Regions from separate parts of the Kocuria rhizosphaericola genome, predicted to be linked through region 1. Evidence: riboswitches for the same ligand, from Rfam matches in the RefSeq annotation. Region 1 holds a riboswitch; each other region holds the start of a gene.
What was found. A riboswitch is a leader RNA that binds a small molecule or an ion and turns the genes downstream of it on or off. The one in region 1 is predicted to bind thiamine pyrophosphate.

Region 1 (5,383 bases):
CCGCGGAGACGGCGTTCGGGACCCGGCAGGGCCGGAGCAGCACCGGGACCAGCCCCAGCACCCAGGCCTGCGCCCAGCGCAGCGCCCCGGAGCCCCTGCGGCCCCGCAGCAGGTGGTGGCCCACGACCGCTGTTGACCCCGCACGGGAGACGTCCGACCATGGACCCGTGGACCCGTGCCACGACGGGCTCCAACGAGACCTCGGGGGGTCCCATGGACGTCGGACGCAGCCTGCCGCGCAACCTGTTCGCCGCCGTGCGGATGGCCGGGCACGTCCTCACCGGTCCGCTGCTGCGGCGGCGCCGGATGTCCTGGGGAGCCGTGCCCGAGGAGGTGTCCTCGGCCTGGCCCGGCGACGAGCTGCTCCCCGACCCGTCCTGGACCGCCACCCACGCCGTGACCGTCGAGGCTCCGCCGGAGCGGATCTGGCCGTGGCTGGCCCAGCTCGGCCAGGGCAGGGGGGGCCTCTACAGCTTCGAGCGCCTCGAGAACCTCATCGGCTGCCGGATGCGCAACACCGACCGGATCCTGCCCGAGCACCAGGACCTCTCGGCCGTCCCCGAGATCCGTCTCGCCCCGCAGGCGGCCCTGGCCGTGGCGCGCGTCGAGCCGGGCCGGGACCTCGTGCTGGCCGCGTCTGCTGGCCCTCCGGCGGCCGACCGGCGCGTCACGGGCGGCCTGTGGTCCTTCCACCTGCGGCCGGCCCCGGAGGGAGGCACCCGGCTGGTCGAGCGGCTGAGCTTCTCGGCCGGGCCCAGCCGGCAGGAGCGGCTGTTCACCTCCCCGGCCCTGATCGAGCCGGTCAGTTTCGTGATGAGCCAGGAGATGCTCCGCAACCTGAAGCGGCTGGCCGAACGCCGGGCCGGACCCGTGCCCGATCGGCGCCAGCCCGACCGGGCCGGAAGCAGCTGCGCCGGCGCCAGGCGAAGGGGGCGCTCCGCCCGCGAGTACGACGAGACCGCTGCGGCGCTGCGGCGGCCGGACCCGGACGCCGCGCAGGACCGTGAGCTGATCCGGCTGGCGACGCTGGCCGCCTCGAGCCACAACACCCAGCCGTGGACGTTCACGGTGGCACCGGACTCGATCACCCTCCGCCCCGACCGCTCGCGTCGCTGTCCCGTGGTCGACCCCGACGACGCCCACCTGTACAAGAGCCTGGGCTGTGCGGCCGAGAACCTCGTCCACGCCGCCGCCGCGCAGGGCCGCGCGGCCGAGGTCGCCCTGGCCACGGACGAGCGAGTCGTCGTGGCCCTCGACGCACCGGGGACCGCCACGGCAACTCCGCTGTCGGCGGCCATCGAGACCCGGCAGTGCACCCGCGGCGCCTACGCCGGCCGCCCCGTCGACCGGGAGGACCTGGTGGTGCTCGAGCGGGCCGGGGGCCTGGGGCGGGTGCGATGCCTCCTGCTCACCGAGCCCAGGGACCTCGCAGCCGTCGCCGAGCACGTGGCCTCCGGCGACCTCGCGCAGCTGAACGACGCGGCATTCCGCCGGGAACTCGTGTCCTGGATCCGCTTCAACCCCGCCGCCGCCCTGCGCAGCAGGGACGGGCTCGCCGGCCGCGCGACCGGCCGGCCTCCCGTGCCGAGCCGGATGGGCACGCTGCTGGCGCGGTTCCTCCTCCGGGCCGGTGCCCAGGCGCGGGCCGACGCCGAGCAGCTGAAGGGCTCCGCGGGTGTCGCGGTCTTCGTCACGGCGGACGACGACCGGGCCGCATGGGTCGAGGCGGGACGGGCCTGCCAGCGGTTCGCCCTGCAGGCCGAAGCGCTCGACATCCGCACGGCCTTCGTCAACCAGCCGATCGAGGTCCCGGAGCTGCGACCCCGGTTCGAGACGTGGCTGGGCCTCGCCGGGGAGCACGGCCAGCTCGCCGTGCGCTTCGGCCACGGCCCCAGACTGCCCTACAGCCTGCGCAGACCGATCGAGGACGTGCTCGCGGACCCGCCGGGCTCTCGCGCCACCCGGGGCACCGCGGTACGCCCCTGACCGTCACCGGGTCGCGGAAGACCCAGGTGTCCGCGCAGCGTGGACGCGGTGTACCGGGTGCGGAAGAGCCCCCGGCGCTGGAGCACGGGGACCACGTGGTCCACGAAGTCGTCGAGGGAGTCCGGCAGCCTGGGCGGCATGAGGTTGAACCCGTCGGCCGCCCCCGAGCGGAACCACAGCTCCATCCGGTCCGCGACGGCCTCCGGGGTGCCGACCACGGTGCAGTGCCCGCCTCCGGCGGCCAGCCGGCCCAGCAGCTGCCGCACCGTGGGGCGTTCGACCGCCACGATCCGCAGGATCGTGGCGTACCGGCCTTGGGGCCCGGTGAAGGCCTCGAGCGGGGCCAGCTCCGGGACCGGGGCGTCCAGCTCCCAGCCGCTGCAGTCCTGCTGGACGAAGGCGGACAGCTGGGCCAGGGACTGCTCCACGGGCAGCAGGGCGTCGACCTCGGCCTGCTTGGCCCGGGCCTCCTCCTCCGTGGAGCCCACGTAGGCGACCAGGCCGGGCATGACGGCCACGGACCCCGGGTCCCGCCCGGCCGCGGCGACGCGCCGCTTCAGGTCCGTGGTGTGCTCCCGGGCGCTCTCCAGGTCGTAGGCCACGGCGTAGATGCCCTCCGCGTGGCGGGCGGCCAGGTCCCGACCCGGCCCGGAGGCGCCCGCCTGGAAGAGGACCGGGCGCCCCTGGGGCGGGCGCGGCACGGTCAGCGGCCCGTCCACGCGGAAGTGCTCGCCCGCGTGGTCGATCCGGCGCACCCGGTCCGGGTCGGCGTGCAGACCGCGCCGGTCGCCGACCACGGCGTCGTCGGCCCAGGAGTCCCACAGCCGCAGGGTCACGTCGACGAACTCCGCCGCCCGCGCGTAGCGCTGCGCGTGCGGCGGCATCCCGGGCAGGCCGTGGTTGCGCGCCTCGGCGTCGAACATGGAGGTGACCACGTTCCAGCCGGCCCGGCCGCGGCTGATGTGGTCCAGCGAGGCCAGCAGGCGGGCGGCGTGGAAGGGCGTCCAGAAGGTCGTCGACACGGTGCTGATGAGCCCGATCCGCTCCGTGGCGCGGGCCATGGCGGACAGGGCCGTCAGCGGTTCGAGGAACCACCGGGGCCCGACCCCCACGTCGCCGGCGCTGTGCCCGTCGGCGAGGAACACGGCGTCGAAGAGGCCGCGCTCGGCGGTGCGGGCGAGATCCTCCCAGTGGGCGATGTCCCCGAGCCGCTCCACGGAGGAGTCCGGGTGCCGCCAGGCGGCCTGGTGGTGGCCCGCGCCGAAGAGGAAGGCGTTGAGGTGCAGCTGTCGCGGCGCGGTCGCGGCGGCCCCCATCAGTCGAGGACCAGTCCGCCGTCGACCACCAGATTCTGTCCGGTGACCGAGCGGGCCCACGGCGAGGCGAAGAACAGGAGGGCGTCGGCGAACTCGGCCGGGGTGGTGACGCGACCCAGCGGGGTGCCCGCCGCGATCTGGTCGAAGACCTCCTCGGGCGTGGCGGCGCTCGCGTCGGTGGTGCGCAGCAGTCCGCCCGAGGCCATGTTGACCGTGACGCCGTGCGGCCCGAGGTCCTTGGCCAGGGTGCGGGTCAGCGACAGGAGCGCGGCCTTGGCGGCCGTGTAGTCGTGGTAGGGCACCACGGGGTTCTGGAAGAGGTTCGTGCCGATGTTCACGATCCGGCCGAAGCCCCGTTCCCGCATGCCCGGGAGCGCCTGCTGGGTGGTGTTGAGCGCCCCGCGGACGCTGCCGGAGAACTGGGCGTCGAACTCCTCCCAGCGGATGCCCTCCGCCGAGGAGCGGGCGTCACCGTTGAAGGAGAAGTCGGCCAGCGCGTTGTTCACCACCGTGGTGACGGGGGAGCCGAAGTGCTCCCGGGCCGCGCGCAGCAGGTCCGCCACCTGCCCGGGGTCGGTCACGTCGGCGCGCAGGGCCACGGCCCGGTCGGGACCGTACCGGTCCACGAGCTCCTCCGCGGCCGCCCCGCTGGTCCGGTGGTTGACCACGACCCGCGCGCCCTGGGCCGCGAAGGCCTCGACGACGCTGCGGCCGAGACCGCGTGCCCCGCCGGTGACGAGGACGACCTGTTCTGCGATCTGCATGGGACTCCCTGGGGTCAGGGCGAGGAGACGCGGGGCCGGCCACGGCGGGCCCCGACAGGACATCCCTTCGCCAGTACGAACTGGATCAGGTTCGACGGGTGTCATCTCAGCCGGCTCGTCGTGCGGCGCCGGCACCCCGTGTCACTGCGGACGAGTATAGGCACGCCGTCCCGGGATCCGCCCGGTCCTCCGCGGGCGGCAGCTCAGACCGGACGGCGGCGGTCACCGGGGGCGTCGTCGTCGGGAGGCTGCGCCCCGTGCCCGAGGAAACCGCGCAGCAGCGCGGCCGTGCCCTCGAGGTGCGCGAGGGAGGCGGCCCGGGCGGCGGGGGCGTCCCCGGCCAGGACGGCGTCCGTGAGCTCGCGGTGCTGGCGGTCGGAGTGCTCGAGGTTGACCGGCAGCAGAGGGATCCGGTCCAGCAGGTCGCTGGCCCGCGAGCGCACCTCCGCGACGGCGCGGACCAGGCTGGGGCAGCCGCCCAGCTCGGCGACCGCGATGTGGAAGCGCGCGTCGGCGGGACGGTAGTCCTCCGGGGAGCTCTCCTCGACCTGCCGGAGGCACGCGAGCAGGTGCTCCCGGGCCGCCGCGCTGAGGGACGCCGCCGCGGCCAGCTCCGCCGCGGCGGGCTCGACGACGGCGCGGAACACCAGCACGTCCTCGACGTCCGCGGGATCCACGGGAGGGAGGGTCTCGTCCGGCAGGGCGGTGCGGCCGGTCACGAAGGTCCCGCCGTACCGGCCGCGCACCACCTCCAGGACCCCTGCGGCCTGGAGCTCGTGCAGGGCCTCCCGCAGCGTGGCGCGGGAGATCCCGAGCATCGCCGCGGTCTCCCGCTCGGGCGGGAGCCGCTCGCCCTTGCGGAACAGGCCGAGCCGGATCGAGTCGAGGATCCGCTCCACGGCCTCCTCGAAGGCGTTGCCCTGGCGCACCGGGCGGATGCGGGGGTGCTGGACGGGATCGCTCACGGCGGCGCTCCTCCCTGCGGTACGACGTGCGCCCATCGTGTCACGGGCCCCCGGGGCCGACGCCGCGTCGTGTCCCCGGGACCGACTCCGCGGGAACGGCGCCCGCTGTGCCGGGCGGCGTCACGAGCAGGAGCGGGGGGCCGCCCGGCCCGGGCAGCCCCCCGCTCCATCCAGCGGGAACGGCCGCCGAGCTCCTAGTGGGTGAGATCGATGGCGACCACGCCCACCGCGATGATCAGCGCGACGGAGACGAGGAAGCCCGCCGCGATGGCGATGAACGCCCAGGAGCGGGCGGAGCCGGAGTTCTGGGAGCCGGGGCGGTCGGGAGCAGATGCGCTGGTCTTGTTCATGC
Region 2 (5,383 bases), on a different contig from region 1:
GGGACCCGCACCGGGACCGGCGGAGCCGGTCCTTCCGACTACTCGGCGGCAGCCTGGATGTTGACGACCTTGCGGCCACGGCGGGTGCCGAACTCGACCTGACCGGCGGCCAGGGCGAACAGGGTGTCGTCGCCACCGCGGCCGACGTTCAGTCCGGGGTGGAAGTGGGTGCCGCGCTGCCGGACGAGGATCTCGCCGGCGTTGACGGTCTGGCCGCCGAAGCGCTTCACGCCGAGGTACTGCGCGTTCGAGTCGCGACCGTTGCGAGTGGAGCTCGCGCCCTTCTTGTGTGCCATGAGGTGTGCCTACCTTCGGGTCTTTACTGGCTGGTGGAGTCTGGAGGGTACCGGGCCGGTCAGGCGTCGATGCCGGTCACCTTCACGGTGGTCAGCTCGGCACGGAAGCCCTGGCGCTTCTTGTAGCCGGTCTTGTTCTTGAACTTCTGGATGGAGATCTTCGGACCGCGGAGGTTCTCGACGATCTCGGCCGTGACCTTGACGCTCGCCAGGGTCTGGGCATCCGAGGTGATCTCGTCCCCGTCGACCAGCAGCAGGGCAGGGAGCTCGATGGTGCTGCCTGCTCCGCCGGCGACGCGGTCGAGGGTAACGAGGTCTCCGACGGAAACCTTTTCCTGGCGGCCGCCAGCGCGGACAATCGCGTACACCACTTGGGAACTCACTTCTCTCGACGTCATGTGTAAACAGTGTGGGTCGAGCGCATACCTGTCAGGACCAACGACGTTGAGACGAGCTGCCGGTGACCGGCCCGTGGGACTAGGCCGAGGTCAGCGCAGGTTCGCCGCAATTCAGGAACTGCACCCGCATGTGCCGCCAGGTGGGGTGTCGAGTTTTTACACGCGCGCACCGGCAGGGCACCGAAGAGCAAGACTACTCGATCCGGTCATCACCCGCCAACCGGCACTCCGTTCCCGGCGCGGCGAAGAAGTCCCGCTCGAGCGCGCACGCCTCCAGGAACACCTCCCGCATCCGTTCCCTGACGTCCGCCGGGGCCCCGCGGGCGGCGTCGTCGAGCAGCCGCCGGGCCGTGCGGGTGGCCGCCTGGAACCCCTCGTCCGCGTACGTGGCCAGCCAGTCCGCGTAGGGGTGCTCGTCGGGCCCGCCGGCCGCCGCGAGCTCGCCCAGGTGGCGCCCCACGTCCGCGTACACCCAGTAGCACGGGAGCACAGCAGCGAGGCCCACGGGGTAGGGCTCCGCGGCGGTGGCCGCGAGCAGGAAGGTCGTGTAGCGCCGCGTCACCTCGCCGAGCCCGCCCCGGGCGCCGTCGTCCCCGGCGTGCCGCAGCCGGGCCCGGTGCAGCTGCGCCTCGGTCTCGGTGCAGGACACGGCGCCGGCCGCGAAGAACAGCCGCTGCTCCTCGTCGGGCGCCTTGGCGGCCAGGAGGGCGAGCGCCCGGCTGTAGCCGTCGAGGTACTGCAGGTCCTGGTCCAGGTAGGCGAGGAAGCGGCCCTGCTCGAGCCGGCCGTCGCCGAGGCGGCGGACGAACTCGAGCTCCTCGATCTCGCGCCGCACGGCCGCGGAGGCCTCCCACAGCTCGTCGCTGAACCGCTCCGGCGCCGTCCCCCAGGTCTCGAGGGCGTCCTGGACGTGGTGGAAGTGGTGGACGGGGCCGCTCCCGTGGCCGACGGAGAGCTCCCCGGAGGCCTCGAGGGCCCCGCGCAGCCAGTCCCGGGCGATCCGCAGGCTCCGGGGCCAGTCCCCGTGCCGGGCCTGGAGCGTGGCCAGGGCCGAGGAGAGGGAGCACCCGGTGCCGTGCGAGTTCTCGGTGCGCACGCGGGCGCCGTCGAACGCCACGAGGGGCTCCGGGTCGTCCGGGCCCACGAGGGCGTCGGGGGTCCGGTCCCCGGTGAGGTGCCCGCCCTTGACGAGCACCAGGGTCCCGTGGGCGCGGGCCAGGCGGTGGCCCTGCGCGAGGGCCGCCTCCCACGACGACGCCGTGTCCTCCCCGGCGAGCACGGCGAGTTCCTGCAGGTTCGGGGTGATCAGGTCGGCGAGACCCAGCATGGAGCGCAGTGCCTCCTCGGCGTCGGGCTCGAGCAGGCGCCCTCCGGAGGTCGCGACCATGACGGGGTCCAGGACCACGACCGGCGGCCGGTGGGTCCCGAGCCACCGCGTGACGGCTTCGATGACCGGCACGGAGCCGAGCATCCCGATCTTCACGGCGTCGATCTCGACGTCCTCCGCGACCGCGTCGAGCTGGGCGGTGAGGAACTCGACGGGCGGGACGTGGATGGAGCGCACGCCCACGGTGTTCTGGACGACGACGGCGGTGACGGCGCTCATCCCGTAGCCGCCCATCGCGGCGATCGACTTGAGGTCGGCGTGCTGGCCGGCCCCGCCCGTGGGGTCGGTGCCGGCGACGGCCAGGACGCGGGGCACGCGCGGGGTCACGGGGCCACCTCCTCGGCGGGCACGGCGGCGAAGGCCCGCGCGTAGCGGGCGGCCGCGGCCGTGGGGTCGGGGTGGGCGCAGATCCCGGAGACCACGGCCAGCCCGGCGGCGCCGGCGGCGCGCAGGGCGGGGGCGTCCTCGACCCGCACTCCGCCGATGGCCAGGCACGGCAGGGTGGCGCGGGCCGCGGCGCGGGCGAAGCCCTCGAGGCCCAGCGGCGCGGGGTGGTCGGGCTTCGTGCGGGTCGCCCGCACCGCTCCGACGCCCAGGTAGTCGACCGTGCCGGCGGGCAGCGCGGAGGCGGCGTCGAGCTCCTCCGCCGTGGCGGCGCCCAGGCCGAGCACGGCGTCGGGACCGCAGATCCGCCGGGCGAGCGCCACGGGCAGGTCCGACTGGCCCACGTGCACCCCGGCCACGGGGGCGCCGGCCGCGCGGGCGGCGAGGTAGACGTCCGCGCGGTCGTCCACGAGCACGGGCACCTGCCGGCCCACGCGCTCGGCGACGGCCGTCAGCAGGGCGACGAGTTCCCGGACCGGCGCGTCCTTCTCACGGACCTGGACCATGGTGGCGCCCCCGCGCACGGCGGCCGCCACGACGTCCGGGACCGTCCGGGGCGCGCTCAGGACGCTGTCCGTCACCAGGTGCAGGGACAGGGCGGCGGGGTCGATACGCGGGCTCACCGGGCGTCCTCCTCGCGCACGAGCCCCGCCCGGGCGGCGATCCGCTCCGGCGTCACGGCGTGCAGCCGGTCCAGCAGCGCCACGGCGAAGGACCCGGGCCCGGCGGAGTCGGCGGCCGCGTCCTCGGCCGCGAGCGTGTACACCGTGGTGGCGGCCACGGCCGCCGCGGCCGGGTCCGCGCGCACGGCGGTGAACGCTGCCATGAGGGCGCCCAGGGCGCAGCCGCCGCCGGTGATGCGGGTCAGCAGGTCCGTGCCGTGCGGGACCCGGACGACGGTGCCGTCCGGAGAGCGCACGAGGTCCACGGGCCCGGACACGGCCACCGCCGAGCCGGCCCGCACGGCGAGCGCGGCGGCGGCGTCCCGGGCGGCGTCGACGCCGTGGGTGGCGTCCGTGCCGCGCCCTCCCGTGCCGCCGGCGAGGGCCATGACCTCGGAGGCGTTGCCGCGCACGATCGCCGGCCGGAGCTCGAGCAGGTCACGGGCCAGCGCGGTCCGCACGGGCAGGACGCCCACCGCCACCGGGTCCAGGACCCACGCCCGGCCCGCGCGGCGCCGGGCCCCGACCGCCTCGTAGGCGGCACCGCGCTGCTCGGCGGTGGGCGTGCCGGTGTTGACGAGCAGACCGTCGGCGAACTCGGCGAAGACCCCGCCCTCACCCTGGATGTCGGTCATCGCCGGGGACGCACCCACGGCGAGCAGCGCATTGGCGGTGAAGTTGGTGACCACGGCGTTGGTGATGCACTGCACGAGCGGAGCCGCGGAGCGCAGGTCCTCCAGGGCCGCGGCGGCGTCCTCGGCGAGCGCGGGGTCCGGTGGCACCGGCCGGGCGGCTCCTGGTGTGCGGGCGGAAGTGGGTACGGCATCGCGCATCTGCGACATCCCTTCGCTAGTACTGGCTAGATCAGGTTCGACGGGTGTGTTCTCAGCCGCTCGAGCGGCACCCCGTGTCAGTTCGTCCCACCAGTCTAGTGGTCGAGGGAGCCCGGACGAGGAGGGCCCGGCGGCGGGGCCGGGGCTCCGCCGCTGGCCTGACCGGCGGGGCGGCCGCCCGGACGAAGGGGCACGCTCGTGATCCCCTCCCCCGGCCCAGCACCGTCAGGCTGCGAGAGAGATCCTCACAGTCAGAAGAAGCCGTTCCCGTGCGGCATCCGCTCCGGGACGGGCTGGCAGACCTCCCAGTGCTCGAGGATCCGACCGTCCGCCACCCGCCACAGGTCGTAGCAGCCGGCCGGGACGGGGTCGCCGTGCTCCGCACCGCCGTTGCCGCGACCGAGCAGGGCCTCGGTGACGGTCAGCACGAAGTCGCCCTCACCGAGCACCCGGCGCAGGGTGCCCCGGGTGATCCGCTCGTCCGGGTCGGCACCGTGCTCCACGTAGCGCGGGTCGCGGGCCAGCTCCTCGAGGGCGTCCCGGTCGGCACCGATGAGCCGTTCGTGCACCCACTCGGTGAGCAGGGCCTTGTTCGCGGCCGTGCGCTCGTGCCCGGTGGTCTCCCGGGGGCCGTCGGTCCGGCGCCTCCCCGCGGATCCGCCGGGCAGAGGTGCCAGGGCATCCCAGTGCTCGGCGATCTTCCCGTCCTCCACGCGGAAGACGTCCACCGCCACCGTGGGCTCGGGGCCGAAGCCGTGGTACACGCAGTGGACCGCGACCATGTCGCCGTCCTCGAGCACCCGCAGGGGCTCGAAGCGGAAGTCGTCGGGCAGCTGCTGGAACATGGCTCGGAGCCCCTCCGTGCCGTCGGGCGCGAGCGCGGAGTGCTGCCGGTAGTCCGGGGCCCAGTGCCGGTCGACGGACGAGGCGTCCCGGTCGCCGAAGAGTTCGCGGCCCGCGGTGAGTACGATCTGTTTGCTGCTCATGGCCATCCCCTGGGCACTGCGGGCCGGGGTTCCGACGGATCGGCCCGGTCGGTCGGCCCGCATGTCGTGCGTCCACGCTACCCGGGCCGTGCACGGCCCGACAGGGATGCGGACCGTGTGACGACGGAGGACCCCGACCGTGCTGGTCGGGGTCCTCCGTCGTGCTGCGGCGGGGCGGCTCAGCCCTGCTCGGCGGGCCGGCCGCTGGTGAGGTCCTCGGCCTTGACGCCGACGCCGACGACGGTCGGCGTCCGCCCGGAGGACTCCTCCGGGGAGCGCTGGGCGACGGCCTTGGCCTCGTGCCGGGCGCCCTCCGCGGTGGCCGCCCGGCCGGCGGTCACCTCGGCCTCTCCCGCTCGGGCCGCCGGAGCCGAGGCCCGCCGGGAGCGACGGCGCGGGCGCGCCGGCTCGGCGTTCGCCTGCTCCGGAGCCTGTAC
Region 3 (5,383 bases), on a different contig from region 1:
TCCTGACGGCCACCGGGCACACCATGACCCTGATCCCCGGCTCGCTCGTCGTGGAGGTGGACCGTGCCGCCGGCACGCTGTACTTCCACGCGCTCAACGTCCGCAACGCCGAGGAAGCCGAGGAGTTCCGCCGCTCCGCGCTGCGGGTGGAGGCCGCCTGGATCAGGATCATGGGCACGCGGGAGGAGCTCGCCGCGCTGCAGGCCGAACGGCGCGGGGACGGAGCCGCCGCCTGTGGGGACAGCGCCGCGATCGGCTCCCCGGTCACCGCGAGCCAGCAGATCGTGGGCGGCCGCCGGGACGACGTCCCTGCCGATCCACCCGCCGATCCACCGGCCGATCCACCGGCCGATCCACCGGCCGCCACCACCGAGGAGGACCGCTCGTGATGGAGATCGCCGTGGCCGTCGCGGCCGTGCTGCTCAGCACGGCCGCCGCGGGCACCCTCTACCGCCTCGCCAAGGGCCCCTCCCTGCTGGACCGCGTGGTGGCCACCGACGTGCTGCTGGCCATCGTCGCGGCCGCTCTCGCCGTGGAGATGGCCTACCACGGCCACCTCAACAACCTGATCCTCATGGTGATCGTCTCGCTGGTCGGGTTCATCGGCTCCGTGACGGTGGCTCGGTTCGCCACCCAGACCGCCGAGCACGGGCGGTGAGCGCCGTGCTGGACACCGCCCTGGACGCCGCCGCGGCCGTGTGCCTCGTGGTCGGCGCGCTGATGTCCCTCGCCGCCGCGATCGGCCTCGTCCGCTTCCCGGACCTGCTGACGCGCATGCACGCCGGCACCAAGCCGCAGGTGTTCGGGCTGCTCCTCATGCTCACGGCGGTGGCCCTGGAGAACCGCGACCCCGCCATGATCCCGCTCATCGTCCTCGGCTGGACCTTCCAGCTGCTCACCGTGCCCGTCTCGGCGCACATGGTGGGACGCTCGACCTACCGGACCAAGCACCTGAACCGCACCACGCTGACCCAGGACGACCTGCAGGCGGTGCTCAACCGTACCGGCAAGAGCACCGCCGGGGCCACCGTGGAGGGCGCCGCCGCGGTGCCCCCGGCGCCGAGCCCGGACGGCCGGCGAGCGGACGGACAGCAGACTGACGGAACGGCGGGGACGCGTTAGGCTGGTCGGGACCGACAAGGCGCACCCGCGTCCCCCGGACGACAAGGAGCATCAGCCCATGAACGACAAAGTCATCGAACTCCTCGGCACCGGTGCCTCACTCGGTGGCGTGGTCCTCTCGCACAAGGTGCTCGGCTCGGTGTGGACGCGCGTCACGGGCAACCCGCCGCCGGCCAAGAACCCGGACCCCAGCGAGACCTGGACGGCCATCATCATCTGGTCCGTCGTGACCGGCCTCGTGGGCACCATCATCAAGGTCGCCGTCCACCGGCAGGTGGCGAAGATGGAGGAGAAGAAGGAGAAGCCCAAGGCCTCGAGCCAGGCCGAGGTCTGAGCCCCGGCGAGCATCCTCGCGAAGGGGCCCGTCCGGGCGGACACCGCAGCGGTGTCCGACCGGACGGGCCCCTTCGTCGTGCGGGGTGTGCACGGCCGGGCGGACGGAGGGGTAGACTGGGTGCCACTGAACGACAGGGGAGCGCCCCGCCGGGAGCACCGGCGCGGCGCTGAGAGTGCGGATCGCCGCAGACCCTCGAACCTGCTCCGGTTAGCACCGGCGAAGGGAGTCGAGCATCTCAGGGGTGTTCCCCGGGAGCGCGCCACCGGCGCGGCCCGGTAGGACCCCGTCCCCTCCTGGCACCGACGGCTCGCTGAGCCCAGGAGGAACCCACCGTGAACACCACCACCCACCGCCCCGCCCGCCGTCCCGGCACGTCCGGCGCCTCGTCCTGGCGCGTGGTCGACATCGTCGTGGCCGCCGTCCTCGCCGCCGTGTGCGCGGTCGTCTTCTGGGCGTGGTCGAACCTGCTCTACCCCGTGGTCGGCACGGCCGCGGTCGCCTACCCGCCCGCCGTGGGCCTGATCGCCGGAGGCTGGCTCGTGGCCGGCGTGCTCGGCGGGCTGATCATCCGCAAGCCCGGGGCCGCGCTGTTCTGCGAACTGCTCGCCGCAGTCATCGAGGGCTTCCTGGGCACCCACTTCGGCTGGACCGTGGTCATCTCCGGCCTCGTGCAGGGCATCGGGGCCGAACTCGTCTTCGCCGCCCTCCGCTACCGCCGGTACAACGCCGCCGTGGCCGCCGCCGCCGGCGCCGTCAGCGGGATCTTCCTGGGCGTCAGCGAGAACCTCCTCTACAACTACGAGTGGGCGCTCGGCCACCAGGTGGTCTACGTGGTCCTCGCCGCCCTCTCCGGCGCGGTGCTCGCCGGTCTGCTGATGTGGGCCGTGGTGAAGGCGCTCGCGGCCACGGGCGTGCTGCAGGGCCTGGCCTCGGGCCGGGTCGCGCGGCGATGACCGCCCCGGCGGTGCGGCACCCCGGCGCGCCCGCCACCGCGGGGGCGCGGGTCGAGGCCCGTGGCTTCGGCTGGCACCACCCCGGCCGGGACGCCCCCGCCCTGCGGGGCGTCGACCTCGTGCTGGAACCGGGAGAGCGGGTGCTCCTGCTGGGGCCCAGCGGGGCGGGCAAGTCGACCTTCCTGCACGCCCTCGCGGGAGTCCTGCACGACGACGACGGCCTCTCCCGCAGCGGAGAGCTGCTGCTCGACGGCACACCGCCGGACCTGGCGCGAGGCCGCGCCGGCCTCGTGCAGCAGGACCCCGAGTCCCAGGTGGTGCTGTCCCGGATCGGCGACGACACCGCCTTCGGCCTGGAGAACCTCGCCGTTGCCCGCGAGCAGATCTGGCCGCGGGTGCGCGCGGCGCTCGACGACGTGGGCCTCGACCTCCCGCTCGACCACTCCACCGCGGCCCTGTCCGGCGGGCAGAAACAGCGCCTCGCGCTCGCCGGCGCTGTGGCCATGAGCCCCGGGCTGCTGCTGCTCGACGAGCCGACCGCGAACCTGGACCCCGCCGGCGTGCGGCAGGTCCGCGACGCGGTGGTCTCCTGCCTCGACCGCAGCGGGGCCACGCTCGTGGTCGTGGAGCACCGTGTGGCCGTGTGGGCCGAGGTCGTGGACCGCGTCGTCGTGCTCGGCCACGACGGGGGGATCACCCACGACGGGACCCCGGGGCAGGTGCTGGGCGCCGCGGCCGACGAGCTGAGCGGGGCGGGGGTGTGGGTCCCCGGCCGGGTCCCGGCCACGCGCGCGCCCGCGAGTCCGTGCGCGGACGGCCGCCCCGGGGAGGGCGGCGAACCGCTGCTGAGCGCGACCGGTCTGGGTGTCTCACGGGTCCAGCCCTCGGCGCGCCGGCTGCGCGCCCGGCGGCGGGCGCGGCGCAGGGGCCGCCCCGTGGACGACGCCGCGACGGGCCGGAACCTGCCCGTCGCGGCGGCCGACATCGGCCTCAGCCTGCGCCGCGGCCGGGCGCTCGCGCTGACCGGGCCCAACGGCGCCGGCAAGTCCACGCTCGCGCTGACGCTGGCGGGCCTGCTGGCCCCCGTGCGCGGCACCGTGACCGCCCACCCGGACCTCGACCGCGGCGCGGGTCCGGACCCTCTGGAATGGAGCGGCCGGGAGCTCGTGGCCCGCGTCGGGACGGTCTTCCAGGAGCCCGAGCACCAGTTCCTGCGCGCCACCGTGCGCGCCGAGCTCGAGTACGGACCCCGGCTGGCGGGCACGCCGGTGGCCGAGCGGGAGCGCCGCACGGACGAGCTGCTCCGTCGGCTGCGCCTCGGCCACCTGGCCGAGGCCAACCCCTTCACCCTCTCCGGGGGTGAGAAGCGGCGGCTGTCCGTGGCGACCGTGCTGGCCACGGACCCGGACGTCCTGGTGCTCGACGAACCCACGTTCGGCCAGGATGCCCTCACCTGGGCCGAGCTCGTGGACCTGCTCGTGGAGCTCGTGGACGCCGGCACGGCCGTGCTCGCGGTGACCCACGACGAGGACTTCGTGCGCGCGCTCGGGGCCGAGGTGCTGGAACTCGGCACGCCGGACGCCACGGCCCCCGGCGCACCCGACCGGTCCGAGGCCCCTCCGGCCCCGCCCGCCGGGACCCCGGATCCCGCCCCGTGCGGGGCGCCGGACTCCCGGCCGGCGCGGGAGCCGGCCCGGTGAGCGCGCCGTCGATCGCCCCGGTCGTCCGCGGCTCCCTGCTCGGCCGCGCGAACGCCGTGGTCAAGCTGGCGGGGGCGCTGCTGCTCACCGTGGTGCTCGTGGTCAGCGCGGACCCCGTGACGTCCGGGCTGGTGCTGCTGGGCGAGCTCGGACTGCTGGCGCTCGCCGGCCGGCGAACGCTCGCGCTGCTGCCGCGGGCCTGGCCCGTGCTGCTGGCGGCCCTCGTGAGCGGGTGGGGAACGGCCCTGCTCGCCGAGGACTCCGGACCGGTGCTGCTGGACCTGGGGATCACCGAGCTCTCGGCCGGCTCGGTGGCCGCGGGCACGGCGATCGCCCTGCGCGGGGTCGCGCTGGCCCTGTCGGGGCTGCTCGTGGTGCTCAGCACCGACCCCACGGACCTCGCCGACGGCCTGGCCCAGACGGTCCGGCTGCCCGTGCGCTTCGTGCTCGCCTCGCTGGCGGCGCTGCGTCTGGTGGGCGTGATGTTCACGGAGTGGACCACGCTCGCGATGGCCCGCCGGGCCCGCGGCGCCGGCTCCGGGCACGGTCCGGTGGGCGTCCTGCGGGAGTTCGGCGGCCAGGCATTCACGCTGCTGGTGCAGTCGTTGCGCCGTGCCACCCGGCTGTCGGTCAGCATGGAGGCCCGCGGCTTCGGGGCGGGCCCTCGCACCTGGGCCCGCGTCCCCGGGTACTCCTGGCGGGACGTCGTGGTCCTCGGCGGGTGCACGGCCGCGGCGGCGGTGGGCCCGGCGGTCTCCGTCCTGCTCGGGACGCACCGGTTCATCTGGGCCTGAGCCCGGATCAGGCCTGCGAGACCCAGCTCGTCACGAGCCGGGTCAGCTCGGGGTCCACCGGCAGCGGCTGGTGGTCGAGCCGGCGCACCGGCACCGCGAGCCGGACGCTGGAGACCAGCCACACGGCGTCGGCCTCCATGAGGTCCGCCGGGTACAGCGGTCCGTATCCGAGTTCCCAGCCGTCCCGGCGGGCGGCGCCGAAGATCTTGGCCTGCGTCGTTCCGGGCAGGATCCCGTGCGAGGGCTCCGGGGTCAGCAGGGTGCGGCGGCCGGCGCGCACGCGGGCGCAGACCACGGAGGATGTCGCGCCCTCCAGGACCCTGCGGCCCTCCGTGGTGAAGACCGCCTCGTCCGCGCCGAGGGAGCGGGCGTGGCGCAGGGCGGCCATGTTGATCGCGTAGGAGAGCGTCTTGGCCCCCGGCAGCAGCCACGGGTACCCGGCGTCCAGGGCGGGGTCGTGGCCGCGCGGCAGCAGCA
Region 4 (5,383 bases), on a different contig from region 1:
CACGACGTGCGGACGGCCGTTGAGGGTGATGGCGGTCATCGGGTGCTCCTGCTCCGGGGGCCGGGTCCGGCGGTGGCCGGTTCGGGGTCCCCTCGACGGGCCTCGACAGGGCGGTCGAAGCGGTGCGGGTCGGTGCTGGCGAGGTGCTCGGCGTCGGCGGCCGGATCGGCTCCGGACCCGCCGGTCGCGAGCTGCGCGGCGAGCCGGGCGGCCAGCGGGGCGAGCAGGACGCCGTGGCGGAAGTAGCCGGTGGAGACCACGAGTCCCGGCACGAGCGAGCCGTCAGGGTTGCGGACCCGGCCCAGGTACGGGATGTCGTCCGGGGTGCCGGGCCGGGCGCGGGCCAGCACCTCGACGAGCTCGAGGTCGGCGACGCCGGGCACGAGCGCCTGGGCGTCGCGCAGCAGCCGGAACACGCCGCCGGCGCTGGGGCCGGTCAGGTCGTCCTCGCGGGAGGTCGCCCCGATCACCACGGTGCCGTCCGTCCGGGGCACCAGGTAGACGGGCACTCCGTGCACCAGGCCGCGGACGGTGCGCTCGAGCAGGTCGGGGGCCCCGGCGGGGACCCGGGCGCGCAGGACGTCCCCGTGCACGGGCCGCAGGGGCGGGTGCCAGTCCTCCGGCAGCCCGTCGAGGTCGCCGAGGCCCGTGCCGGGGGCGAGGACGGTCCAGGTCGCCGAGACCATCCCGCCGTCGGCCAGGCGCACGCCGGTCACGGCGCCCTCGGCGTTGCGGCGCAGTCCCGTGGCGAGGCAGTGGACGAGGTGGGCCGGTCCGCCGTCGCGCGCAGCCGAGAACTCGGGGAGTCCCGGGGGCTCCAGCGATTCCGGAGACTCCGCGGACTCCGGGGGCTCGGGGAGCTCCGGTGCGACGAGGGCGGCGAGCAGTCCGGCCACGAGGCGGCGCGGGTCCACCTGGTGGTCGTCGGGGATCCGGAACGCGGCGGACAGCCGCGGGCTCAGAGCGGGCTCGAGGGCCCGGGCGGCGCGCAGGGGCAGCTGCTCCACGGTCATGCCGTGGCGCCCCTGCAGCTCGCGGAGGTCCGCCAGGGCCTGCCGGTCGGCGGCGTCCACGCCGCAGACCAGGGTCTCGGTGGCACGGTGGCCCACCGTCCCGCCGGCGGCCTGCTCGAGGGCGGCCACGAACGCCGGGTACTCGGCGGCCGAGGCGATCATGAGGGGGTACAGGGGCTCCTGCTGGTACTGCACCTCGCTCACCGGGGCGAGCATCCCTGCCGCGGCGCGGCTGGCGCCGGAGCCCGGCTCGGGGTCCACCACGACCACGGAGCGGCCGCGCCGGCGCAGCTCCCAGGCGGTGGCCAGGCCGATCACCCCCGCGCCGACCACGGCGACGTCGGCCCGGACGTGCTCGGGCTGCTCGACCAGCGGGTGGGGCGCGGTCGCCGGGGCGGGGTGCGCGGAGATCACTCGGAGACGTCCTTTCCTACGGCGGCATGACCCGCATCAGGTGTGGCGGTCGGCGCTGGACGCCCTCTCAGCCCCCGGTGGGGCTCCCGCAGAACCGCTGACCTATCATCAGCGTGTGACCCAGTCTACCCATGACGCCTCCACCCCCGCCGAGTCCTCCCTGCGAGAGACCCGGGCCGCGAAGCTCCTCGCCGCCCGGCTGTACGTGTGCACGGACGCCCGCCGGGACCGGGGCGACCTCGAGGAGTTCCTGCACGCCGCGTACGCCGGTGGCGCGAACATCGTCCAGCTGCGGGACAAGAGCATCGACGCGGACGAGGAGATCGCCGCGCTGCGGCTGCTGGGCCGGGTCGCCGCCGAGTACGACGCCCTGTTCGCCGTCAACGACCGCGCCGACATCGCCGCGCTGGTGGGCGCCGACGTCTTCCACGTGGGACAGCACGACCTCTCCCCCGCGCAGGCCCGGCAGCTGCTGGGCCCCGACGTGCTGATCGGCCGCTCCACCCACGACCTCGACCAGGCCCGGACGGCGCTCGAGGACCCGGACGTCGACTACTTCTGCACGGGCCCCGTCTGGGCCACGCCCACCAAGCCCGGGCGCCCCGCCACCGGACCGGGGTTCGTCCGCGCGGTCGCCGAGCTCACGGAGGCCCGGCTCGCCGCGGACCCGGAGATCCTGCCCGTGCCGTGGTTCGCCATCGGCGGCATCGACGAGCCGCGGCTCCCGCAGGTCCTGGAGGCCGGGGCGCGCGGCGTCGTCGTCGTCCGCGCCGTCACCGAGGCCCCCGACCCGCGCGTCGCCGCGGGGCAGCTGCGCAGCCTGCTCCCCGCCTGAGCGCGGTCCGGTTCCCCTCCGGCTCCCCGCCGCCGCACAGCACGTTCTGAGAGCATGGACCCACGGACGACGACGGAGAGGTGGCCCATGGACCCCGAGCTCGACCCCCAGGTGCGGCACGCGGTGGAGCGTCCCGCGGAGACCGCTCGTGGCCCGGAGGACGTGCAACTGCGCGTCCGGCTGGCCGGTGAGCCCGCCCGCCGCGCGCTCGGCACCCATTGGGAGCAGGGCGCCCCGGAGGACGCCGCGCCGAGCGACGACCGGCTCGCCGCGGCCGTGCTGCTCGCCACCCTCTTCGGGGACACGTTCTGGCTGGAGCGCGCCGCCCGGCTGCCCAGCGACGTGCCGGGATGCCCGTCCGCCCCGCCGGGCGGGCTGCTGGAGCTGACCCGGGTGCCAGGTGCCCGGGCGGCCCTGGCCCCCGTGCTCGAGCGCCCGCTGCTGACCGGTCTCCTGGAGTGGGGCACCAACCCCCTGCCGGAGCAGCCCCCGCTCGCCGTGGCGCGGGCCGCCCGGGACCTGGGGATCCCCGACGACGGGCGCGTCTACCGGGTGGTGCGCCGCCGCGCCGAGCGTTTCCTGGCGCGGGAGCACGACGGGTCCGAGCCGCTCGAGCAGTTCGTGACCCTGCTGACCGAGGCGGAGCAGGGCCACCGCGAGGACGGGCCCGTACTCTCGGGCGAGACGCTGCCCCCGGCGCCTCCGCCGCCGGCCCCGCCCTACGCGCCGGGCCCGCCCGCGACCGGCGGCCCGGGCGCGCCGGCGACGGACACCTCTCAGCCGGACGTCCCTCCGCCGGGCGCACCCCAGGCCCCGCAGTGGGGCGTGAGCCCCGCGACACCGGCTCCCCCGCCGCCCGGGCAGTACCCGGGCCAGGGCGCCCCCGGTCAGGGCGCTCCCGGGTACGGTGCGGAGGAGCAGCCGCCCACGGGACCGGCAGCCGGTGGGCAGGGACCCTCCGGCCCGGTGTTCGGTCCCGGCCCGGGCGGGTGGCCGCCGCGCCCGGCCGAGCCCGAGGAGGACGACTCCGACAACCTCAAGGCGTGGGGCATCGTCTTCCTGGTGATCCTGGCCGTCATCGCCGCCCTGATCTTCATCCTCTGACCGCCGCGCAGCCCGGCACCTGCCCTCCGGGACAGCCCCCGGCCGACCAGCACCGCCGGCCCCGCGCGGCCGGCGGTGCTGGCCAGGAGGATCGCCGTGGGGAAGGATCGTGGTCATGGACATGCATCACGAACGGCTCGGCACCGGCAGGCCCTTGCTGCTGATCCACGGTCTCGGTTCGACGTGGCGGACCTGGGACCCGGTCCTCGCCGGCCTGGCCGCCCATCGCGAAGTGATCGCCGTGGACCTGCCCGGCTTCGGCGCCACTGCTCCGCTGGAGGGCGAGGTGACGATCGCCCGCCTCGCCGACGCGATCTCCGCCTTCATCGACACCCACGGGCTGGCGGGGGTCGACCTGCTGGGCAGCTCGGTCGGGGCCCGCCTCGTGCTCGAGCTCGCCCGGCGCGGGGTCGGGGGGACCGCCGTCGCCCTGTCCCCCGGGGGCTTCTGGAGTCCCCGGCAGCGCCTGATGTTCGGGCTCTCGATCGGCGCCTCCATCCGGCTCGTCCGGGTCCTGCGACCGGTGCTCCCGGCGCTGACCCGGAATCCGGCCGCCCGCACCGCGCTGCTCGCCCAGCTCAGTCCCCGGCCGTGGGCCCTGGACCAGGACATGGTCCTGCGCGAGCTGCGCTCGTGGGCGACCTCCCCCGCCTACGACGCCCTCCTGCGAGCCCTGGTGCACGGGCCCGATCAGGACGGGGCCACCCGGGCGCAGACACCGGGAGACGTCGTCATCGGCTGGGGTCGCCAGGACCGGGTGGTCACCCCCGGTCAGGCACGCCGCGCCCTCGAGCGGTATCCCGATGCCGAGCTGCACTGGTTCGACTCCTGCGGACACTTCCCGATGTGGGACCGGCCCGCGGAGACCGTCGAGCTCGTGCTGAGCCGGACGGGCGGAGTGCGCTGAGCCGCGGGCCCTCCCGGCCGAGAGGATTTGCTTGCACAGGAAAGCATCTGGGACTACTGTTGGGGACACATCAACCAATGCGCCGCCCCCGCCGACGGAGATTCCCGACATGCCGATCTTTCCCCAGAACCCAGCCCCCGAGACCCTGACGAAGCGCCCCGCCCAGGACCTGCTGGCCGCCGACACCCGTATGGGCGCCGTGGAGCTGCTGGTCTCCGACCTGGACGCGATGGTCGCCTACTACTCGGACGCCGTCACCCTCGACGTGTTGTCCCACGCCGGGGACACCGCGGTCCTGGGCCGGGACGGCCGGACGGTCGTGCGGCTGCGCCAGGTCAAGGAGCTCCCGCCGGCCCGCCGCGGCCAGGCCGGACTGTTCCACACCGCGGTCGTCTTCGAGGACGAGCCCGCACTCGCCGCGGCCCTCGCCTCCGTGGCGACCGTGGCGCCCCGCTCCTTCACCGGCAGTGCCGACCACCTCTACAGCCAGGCCTTCTACTTCGACGACCCCGAGGGCAACGGCGTGGAGCTCTACACCGACCGTCCCCGGGACACGTGGCGGCGGGAGTCCAACGGCCTCCTGACGCTGGCCTCCAACCCCCTGGACCCGAACGGCTTCCTGCAGGAGCACCTGCCCCAGCGGGACGACCGGCGCCCCGCGACGCCGCCCGCCACCCTGGGCCACGTCCACCTGCAGGTGGGCGACATCCCGCGGGGCCGGCAGTTCTACGTGGACGTCCTGGGCTTCGAGGTGATGAGCGACATCGGCTCCGCCCTGTTCATCGCCGCCGGCGGCTACCACCACCACATCGCGCTCAACACCTGGCAGAGCGCCGGGGCGGGCCCGCGCGCGGCCTCGCTGGGGCTGGGCCAGGTCAACATCGACCTGCCGAGCAGCGACGACGTCGCCGCCCTCGCATCGCGGCTCGCGGGCCACCGGATCCCCACCCGGCACGACGGCGCCGTGCTGCGCTTCGAGGACCCCTGGAACACCCTGATCCAGGTGGGCGTCGCGGCGTAGCCCCCACTCCCGGCTCCGCGACGAGAACGCCCGGGCTCTGCCGGAAGCGCACAGCGCCCGCAGGGTCCGGGGATTCTCGCACCGCCTTC

Region 2: it holds a riboswitch for thiamine pyrophosphate, as region 1 does, so the genes downstream of both, thiM (hydroxyethylthiazole kinase) here and ACH9D2_RS03435 (3-oxoacyl-ACP reductase) in region 1, are expected to answer to the same signal.
Region 3: it holds a riboswitch for thiamine pyrophosphate, as region 1 does, so the genes downstream of both, ACH9D2_RS09810 (ECF transporter S component) here and ACH9D2_RS03435 (3-oxoacyl-ACP reductase) in region 1, are expected to answer to the same signal.
Region 4: it holds a riboswitch for thiamine pyrophosphate, as region 1 does, so the genes downstream of both, ACH9D2_RS02815 (FAD-dependent oxidoreductase) here and ACH9D2_RS03435 (3-oxoacyl-ACP reductase) in region 1, are expected to answer to the same signal.

Annotation. Positions count from the first base shown of each region.
Region 1 is NZ_JBISWK010000034.1:30,103-35,485, forward strand. Features, by position in the region: gene ACH9D2_RS03420 (hypothetical protein) at 1-124, opposite strand, end outside; gene ACH9D2_RS03425 (Acg family FMN-binding oxidoreductase) at 160-1,986, shown strand; gene ACH9D2_RS03430 (LLM class flavin-dependent oxidoreductase) at 1,902-3,302, opposite strand; gene ACH9D2_RS03435 (3-oxoacyl-ACP reductase) at 3,302-4,066, opposite strand; TPP riboswitch at 4,112-4,215, opposite strand; gene ACH9D2_RS03440 (FadR/GntR family transcriptional regulator) at 4,270-5,031, opposite strand; gene ACH9D2_RS03445 (hypothetical protein) at 5,226-5,381, opposite strand.
Region 2 is NZ_JBISWK010000062.1:4,054-9,436, reverse strand. Features, by position in the region: gene rpmA (50S ribosomal protein L27) at 39-296, opposite strand; gene rplU (50S ribosomal protein L21) at 356-667, opposite strand; gene ACH9D2_RS06490 (bifunctional hydroxymethylpyrimidine kinase/phosphomethylpyrimidine kinase) at 888-2,408, opposite strand; gene thiE (thiamine phosphate synthase) at 2,405-3,088, opposite strand; gene thiM (hydroxyethylthiazole kinase) at 3,085-3,909, opposite strand; TPP riboswitch at 3,952-4,045, opposite strand; gene ACH9D2_RS06475 (nuclear transport factor 2 family protein) at 4,212-4,946, opposite strand; gene ACH9D2_RS06470 (Rne/Rng family ribonuclease) at 5,126-5,383, opposite strand, start outside.
Region 3 is NZ_JBISWK010000093.1:16,356-21,738, forward strand. Features, by position in the region: gene ACH9D2_RS09790 (Na+/H+ antiporter subunit E) at 1-389, shown strand, start outside; gene ACH9D2_RS09795 (monovalent cation/H+ antiporter complex subunit F) at 386-658, shown strand; gene mnhG (monovalent cation/H(+) antiporter subunit G) at 655-1,122, shown strand; gene ACH9D2_RS09805 (DUF4235 domain-containing protein) at 1,181-1,456, shown strand; TPP riboswitch at 1,582-1,701, shown strand; gene ACH9D2_RS09810 (ECF transporter S component) at 1,792-2,412, shown strand; gene ACH9D2_RS09815 (ATP-binding cassette domain-containing protein) at 2,409-4,112, shown strand; gene ACH9D2_RS09820 (energy-coupling factor transporter transmembrane component T family protein) at 4,109-4,906, shown strand; gene ACH9D2_RS09825 (aminotransferase class IV) at 4,914-5,383, opposite strand, start outside.
Region 4 is NZ_JBISWK010000032.1:48,182-53,564, reverse strand. Features, by position in the region: gene thiS (sulfur carrier protein ThiS) at 1-39, opposite strand, end outside; gene ACH9D2_RS02815 (FAD-dependent oxidoreductase) at 36-1,427, opposite strand; TPP riboswitch at 1,424-1,527, opposite strand; gene thiE (thiamine phosphate synthase) at 1,543-2,262, shown strand; gene ACH9D2_RS02805 (hypothetical protein) at 2,350-3,366, shown strand; gene ACH9D2_RS02800 (alpha/beta fold hydrolase) at 3,482-4,273, shown strand; gene ACH9D2_RS02795 (VOC family protein) at 4,383-5,294, shown strand.